2 regions of the Kineococcus gypseus genome follow, and region 1 is predicted to be linked to the other one. Evidence: riboswitches for the same ligand, from Rfam matches in the RefSeq annotation. Region 1 holds a riboswitch; the other holds the start of a gene.
What was found. A riboswitch is a leader RNA that binds a small molecule or an ion and turns the genes downstream of it on or off. The one in region 1 is predicted to bind cyclic di-AMP.
Positions count from the first base shown of each region.

Region 2: another riboswitch for cyclic di-AMP. It lies ahead of ACRYMN_RS20200 (LysM peptidoglycan-binding domain-containing protein); the one in region 1 lies ahead of ACRYMN_RS01285 (C40 family peptidase).

Region 1 is NZ_JBJLRD010000002.1:127,450-130,738, reverse strand. It holds gene ACRYMN_RS01290 (HNH endonuclease) at 1-145, opposite strand, end outside; gene ACRYMN_RS01285 (C40 family peptidase) at 520-1,467, opposite strand; cyclic di-AMP (ydaO/yuaA leader) riboswitch at 1,473-1,605, opposite strand; gene ACRYMN_RS01280 (iron-dependent transcriptional repressor DtxR) at 1,835-2,521, opposite strand; gene ACRYMN_RS01275 (cryptochrome/photolyase family protein) at 2,623-3,289, shown strand, end outside.
Region 2 is NZ_JBJLRD010000087.1:5,537-8,825, forward strand. It holds gene ACRYMN_RS20190 (DUF1349 domain-containing protein) at 1-507, opposite strand, end outside; gene ACRYMN_RS20195 (GNAT family N-acetyltransferase) at 554-1,096, opposite strand; gene ACRYMN_RS20200 (LysM peptidoglycan-binding domain-containing protein) at 1,182-1,907, opposite strand; cyclic di-AMP (ydaO/yuaA leader) riboswitch at 1,905-2,032, opposite strand; gene ACRYMN_RS20205 (lysophospholipid acyltransferase family protein) at 2,289-3,068, opposite strand.

The DNA.
Region 1 (3,289 bases):
GTTCCAGGCTCACCGTCGCGCCCACCACCGGGTCGGCGTCGGCCAGCACGACCGAGGCCTTCCCGGCGAGGACGAGGACGAGCGCCCGGCGGAAGGACACCACCGCGAGCGGTTCGTAGCCGGCGTTCAGCACGAGGGTTCGCACAAGCACCTCCACGGACGACGAGAGGCGCCGTCCCCGGTGGGGACGACGCCTCTGGGAGCGACGACGTGCGCGGCATGGTGCACGTGCTGGCGCACGTGCGCGCAGCGGCGCACCACGGGTACCCCCACTGTCATCGGGGGCAGGGCCGGGCCGGGGGCCACGGGTCCGGGACGGCGCGCGGCTGCGGGGCTGGACACGTCCTGCGCACCTCCTCCCGTCGTCGTGAGCGCACTGTACGTCGGCAGGGCCCGCGGGGACACGCCTTTGCCGCGAACGGCGCGCACGCGGCAGCGGGCCCGGCACCCCCGAGGTGCCGGGCCCGCTGCGGCGCGGCGCTGCCGCGGTGCGTGCTCGTGGTGCGGTCCGGTGCCGCGTCAGACGACGGGCGCCACGCGGCCGAAGGTGACCGCGTCGCTCCAGATCGCGCGCAGCTGCACGGGCTTGCCGGCGCGCGGGGAGTCCCACATCTGGTTGCCGCCGGCGTAGATGCCCACGTGGAAGGCGCGGCCGCCGCTGGTGAAGAAGACCAGGTCGCCCGGGACGGCCTCGGCGCGGCTGATGCGGGCGCTGGCGCCCAGCTGGGCGTTCGCGGTGCGCGGCAGCTCCACGCCGAGCTGGCGGAAGACGTAGCTGGTGTAGCCGGAGCAGTCGAAGCCGGCCGGGGTGGTGCCGCCGTACACGTACGGCGTGCCGGCGTAGTCGTCGGCCACGTCCAGGACGCGCTGGCCCAGCGGCACGGCCGGGGCCGGCGGCGGGGGCAGCACCGGCGGGGCCGGCGTCGGCGGGGCGGGCGCGAGGTACGGGGCCGGCGCGGGGGCCGGGGCGGGCGCCGGGGCCGGCGCCGGGGCGGCGACGACCTGGACCTCGACGCGGCGCGCCTCGTCGAGGGCGGCGCGGTCCACCGAGGTCTCCACGACGGGGGCGTCGGCCGCGGAGCGCTGCGCGCGCTGCACGAGCACGGGGGCCGGCGGGGGCGGCGGCGCCGGGGTGGGCACCGCGCTGAAGGCGGCGGCCGCGGCGGTGGCCGCGGTGGCCGCGGCGGGCGCGGAGACCACGCCGACGACCGCGGTGCCGAAGGCCGAGCCGACGGCGGAGCCGAGGCCGGTGCTGACGCTGGTGGTGACGGCGCCCGCGGCGGGGGCCGCGGCCGGCGCGGCACCGGCCGGCAGGGCGCCGGAGACCAGCAGGCCGCCGGCGGCGGCGGCCACGACGCCGGCGCGGCCGGCGTCGCCGGCGCGGCGGCCCAGGGCGCGGCCGAGGCCGGTGAGGGGCGTGAGGGGGCGGACGGGGGCGCGGTGGCGCGCCGGGACGGTGTTCGTCACGGTGGTGTGCCTCTCCGACGCCTGCGAGGTGAGCTGTCGGGTTCGGGCGGGAGCATCGCCCGGCCGGTTCTCACCGGCTTCACCCCTAGGACCCGCACCCCCGGCCCGGCTGGCCGTGGGGTCGTGCCCGGGAAATTGGTTCCCCCGTCCCTGCCACACGTGTGCGTGGGACCTCGTCGCGGTGGCAGGGCTCGGCGTCCGTGCGAGGGCCTCCGAGTGAACGTTCACGGAAGCGGGTGGACCATAACCCGTCCAGGGCCCCCGTGTCACGGAGCGGTGACGACCACGTGGCGCCCGCGTGACGCGCCGGCGACGCGCGCGCCGGCCCGCGAGCGGTCGCGGGACCGGTCGCGGGACCGGCTGCGGGTCAGTCCCCGGCGGCGACGAACAGGTGCGAGGCCTGGGCGCTGCTGAGCTCGAGGACGGCCGGGCCGACGGAGACCTCGTAGCCGCCCGCGGCGGAGCGGGCGACGACCTCCGCGCCCGGACGCAGGCCGGCGCCGGCGAAGCGCGAGAGCAGCTGCACGTCGGTCTGCAGCGGCTCGCCCAGCCGGCGCACCACGACGCGGCGCCCGTCCAGGGCGGGGGCGGTCAGCGGCTGCACGCCGGCGCGGAAGTCCTCCTCCGAGCCGCTCTCGCCCAGCTCCCCCAGCCCGGGGATCGGGTTGCCGTAGGGCGAGGAGTGCGGGTGGTCGAGGATGTCGACCAGGCGCCGCTCGACCTCCTCGGAGATGACGTGCTCCCAGCGGCACGCCTCCTCGTGCACCAGCGACCAGTCCAGCCCGATGACGTCGGTGAGCAGCCGCTCGGTCAGGCGGTGCTTGCGCATGACGCGCATGGCCTTGGCGCGCCCGGCGTCGGTGAGCTCCAGGCGGCGGTCGGTGCCCACGTGCAGCAGCCCGTCGCGCTCCATGCGCGCCACCGTCTGCGAGACGGTGGGGCCGGAGTGGTGCAGCCGCTCGGCGATGCGGGCGCGCATCGGCACGATGCCCTCCTCCTCCAGCTCGAAGACCGTCTTCAGGTACATCTCGGTGGTGTCGATGAGGTCGCTCACGGTCCTCATTCTCCGTCATGGGCACCGCGGACCGCACCGGTCCGGCGCTGCCGGGGACCGCCGCGTCGCGCGGGCGCGGGCGCGGCGTTAGCGTCCGCCGGGTGAGCCGCGCGAGCACGAGCGTGATGTGGTTCCGCCGCGACCTGCGGCTGGCCGACAACCCGGCCCTGCTGGCGGCCGCCGCCGACGGCGAGGTGCTGCCCCTGTTCGTCGTGGACCCCGCGCTGTGGGGCCCGTCGGGGGACGTGCGCCGCGCCTGGCTGCTGCGCTCGCTGCGCGCGCTGGACGAGTCCCTGGGCGGTCGCCTGGTCGTCGAGCGCGGCGACCCGGTCCGGGTGCTGCCGCGGGTGGCCGCGCGCGCCGGCGCCGCGCGGGTGCACGTGGCCGCGGACACCGGCCCGCACGGGCGCCGGCGCGACGAGGCCGTCGAGGCGGCGCTGGCCGGCGCCGGGGTGGAGCTGGTGCGCACCGGCACCGCCTACGCGGTCGGGCCCGGCTCGGTGCTCACCGGTGCCGGGCGCCCCTTCCAGGTCTTCACCCCCTTCGCCCGCGCCTGGGCCGCGCACGGCTGGCCGGCCCCGGCCGGCTCCCCCGCCGGCGCGCGCTGGGTGCGCGGCGGCGGCGAGGGCGTGGGCGGGGCGCACTGGCCGGACGAGCCCGACCTGGGCGCGCTGCGGCTGCCGCCCGCCGGTGAGGGCGCCGCGCGGGAGCGCTGGCGCGCGTTCCTGGCCGACGGGCTCGAGGGCTACGAGCACGACCGCGACCGCC
Region 2 (3,289 bases), on a different contig from region 1:
GGGGGCGCCCCCGCGCTCGTCGAGGCGGAAGACGCGTACCAGGTGCCAGGTGGTGCCGTCGGTGGAGTGGTGGAAGGCGTGCGCCCGACCGGTGCGCACGATCCGCAGGTGCACCTCGTCGCCGTCGACCACCACGCAGTTCGCGTCGTCGGAGGTGCCGCGGGTGACCACCGAGACGATCGTGGCCCGCCCCTGCGGGGAGCGCTCGAAGCACAGCTTGGCGTAGTGCCGCTCGTCCTGGTGCAGCACGAGCACGGCCGCGTCGAAGGTGTCGGCGAAGGCGACGCGCACGCGCGCGGAGAGGCTGTAGTCGCCCTCGGGCGGGGTGAGCAGCAGCGCCGCGGCGCTGAGGTCGACCGCCTCGCCCAGCGGGTCGTTGAACCAGTCCGTGCCCGCCCGGGCGGTGATCGAGAGCCGGCCGCGCGCCTCGTCGTGCTCCACGGCGGCGGGCTCGCCGTGCCAGGTCAGCGGCGGCAGGCCCGGCAGGGACGGCGGGGTGGGGGGCACGCGGGCTCCTTCGGCGGTCGGACGGCTCGGCAGCACCCTAGGGCGCTCACCACACGTCGCCGTCGCGCCAGTCGCACACCAGCGGCGCGGTGACGTCCCACGCCCCGGCGGGGTCGTGCACGTGCAGGCAGCCGTCGTCGTCGGGGGTGGGGCGCGGCCCGTCGGGGGCCAGCACGCCGGAGGGGCCCAGCCACGGGCGCCAGCCGCGCTGCCGGTACAGCAGCGCGCCCTCCTCGGAGGCGCCGAGGAAGGCGCCCTCGTGGGCGCGCGCGGCCAGGCCCTCCACCACGCCCATCAGCGCCGAGCCCAGGCCGCGGCGCTGGTGGGCGGGGTCCACGGCGACCGCCTCGACGTACCCGGCGCGCACCCACCGCCCGGCGACCAGCAGGGAGCGCTGCACCAGGGCGGCGTGCCCGGTCAGCCGGCCGTCGAGCACGGCCAGCACGTGCAGGCCGCCCAGGGCGTGGCGCACGTCCTCGTCGTCGAGGTCGCCGGCGAAGGCCTCGTCCAGCAGCGCGCGCACCTCGCGCAGGCGCTGCGCGCCCAGGTGGGCGGTGGGGGTGACGCTCAGCTCGTCCGGGACGGCCACGCCCCCAGGGTGCTCCCCGGGCCCGGGCGCGCGACAGCCCCCGGGCGCGGGGCGCCGGGGGCTGTCGCGGGGGTGCGGGCGCGCGTCAGGGCAGGACGAGCACCGTGCCCACGACGATGCGCGCGGGGTCGTCGCCGATGATCCCGCGGTTGACGTCGTGCAGGACGCGGTAGCCGCCGACCACGCCGTTGTTCACGGCGATGCGGTACAGCGTCTCGCCCGGCGCGACGGTGTGGGTGCGCGCGGCCGGGGCGGGCGGCGGCGCCGGGGCGAACTGCACGACCGGGGCCGGAGCCGGAGCGGGGGCCGGGGCGGGGGCCGGGGGAGCGGGCGGCGGCGGCACGGCCAGCGGCGGGGCCATCACGGGCGCCGGGGCCGGCGCCGGGGCGGGCGCCGGGCGCAGCAGGGCCTGCTCGACGCCCACCGGGTCCGCCAGGCCGCGCAGGCCCAGCTTGCGCGAGCAGGACGGCCAGGCGCGCCAGCCCTGCTGGGCGAGCACGCGCTCGGCGGTGACGATCTGCTGCTCGCGGGTGGCCAGGTCGGCGCGCGGGGCGAACTGCCCGCCGCCGAACCCGGTCCAGGTGCGCGGGCTGAACTGCAGGCCGCCGTAGTAGCCGTTGCCGGTGTTGATGTTCCAGCGGCCGCCGGACTCGCACTGGGCGAGGCGGTCCCACTCCTCCAGGGGAGCGGCGGAGGCGCCGGAGGCCGGGGTGAGCACCGCGGCGGCGGCGGCACCGGCGGCGGCGGTGGTCAGCAGGGCGCGGCGCAGGGTGCGCAGGCGCGCGGGGGCAGGGCGGGACGACGCGGGCATCGAGACCTCCAACGCCTGCGAGGTCAGCTGTCGGGTTCGGGTCGAAGGTTGTTGACCCGGCCGCCTCTCGGCGGCTTCACCCCGAGGACCCCTGCCGCGCGGTGCGCGGTGGGCGTCCGAGGAACCATGGGTCCCCCGCTCCTGCCCGTAGATCACTGTTCCGGCGCGGAGCGGGCAGGACTCGGCGTGTCCCCGCGACGGGCCCCCGAGGTGTCGGGAGCCCGCCGACCGTAACAAGAGCGGAGCCGGACGTACACCGTCCCGTCATCCGGGTGGTGCCGCGGGCCCGGCGTCCCGCCACCGGGCGCGGCCGACTGTGACGCACTTCACGCCCGCGCGGCGTCCGCGTCGCGCCCCGGCGCGCCGGCGGGGGGAGGGGGCTCAGCTGTTGGCGAGCAGCTTGGCCACGGCCTCCTCGATGCGCGGGGTGAAGTCCCCGGCGCGCTCGCCCGGACGACCGTGCAGCGGCTCGCCGAAGGTCACGCTGATGCGCGGGCGACCCCGCGAGGGCCAGTTCTGCCGCGGCGGCATCGCCTCGTAGGTGCCGCGGAGCGCCACCGGCACCACGGGCACGCCCCCCTCCAGCGCCAGGTAGGCCGCGCCCTTCTTGAAGGGGCGCATCTCCCCGGTGTAGCTGCGCCCGCCCTCGGGGAAGATCACCAGGCTCCAGCCGTCCGCGAGCAGCTGCGAGGACGTGTTCGCGCCCCGGCCGCCGCGCCGGTCCAGCGGGAAGGTGCCGATGACCAGCCCCGAGGGCGCCGAGCGCCACCAGACGTCGAAGAAGTAGTCCGCCGCCGCGGCCACCGCCACCCGCCGCCGCCGCCGCGGGCCCAGCGCGTCCAGCAGCACCGGGGTGTCCAGGTGCGAGGAGTGGTTGGCCACGATCACCGCCGGGCCCCCCAGGGCGTCCAGCGCCTCCACCCCGCGCACCTCGATGCGCAGCTCCGCGCGCATCAGCGGGGTCAGCAGCACCCGCTGCAGGCCCGAGCGCACCGCGGACGCCGGCCGCGAGCGCACCCAGTCGTTGCGGTGCACCTTGCGGGTGCCGCCCGGCCCCGAGGGTCCTCCCGCCCCCCCGGCGCCGCCGCCGGCGCGCCGGCGCGCCAGCGGGAAGGCCCGCGCCAGCCGGGCGGGACCGTCCTCACCCATCAGCATCGTCATGGGGTGACCTCCTCGCGCACGGCTCCGGGCGCGTTCGGCGTTCGTGACGGGCGCACCCCGGCATCTTCCCACGACGGGCGCCCACCGCCCGGCGGCACCGCGCCCGGCCGCTGCCCCCGGGCGGGGGGCGGCCGGTGCGCCGGACCGCCCGTTGCCGCGCAGTGCCGATCAGTGCCGACCGGTGCCGCGCGTCAGTCGGTGCCGGCGAGCACCTGCTGCGG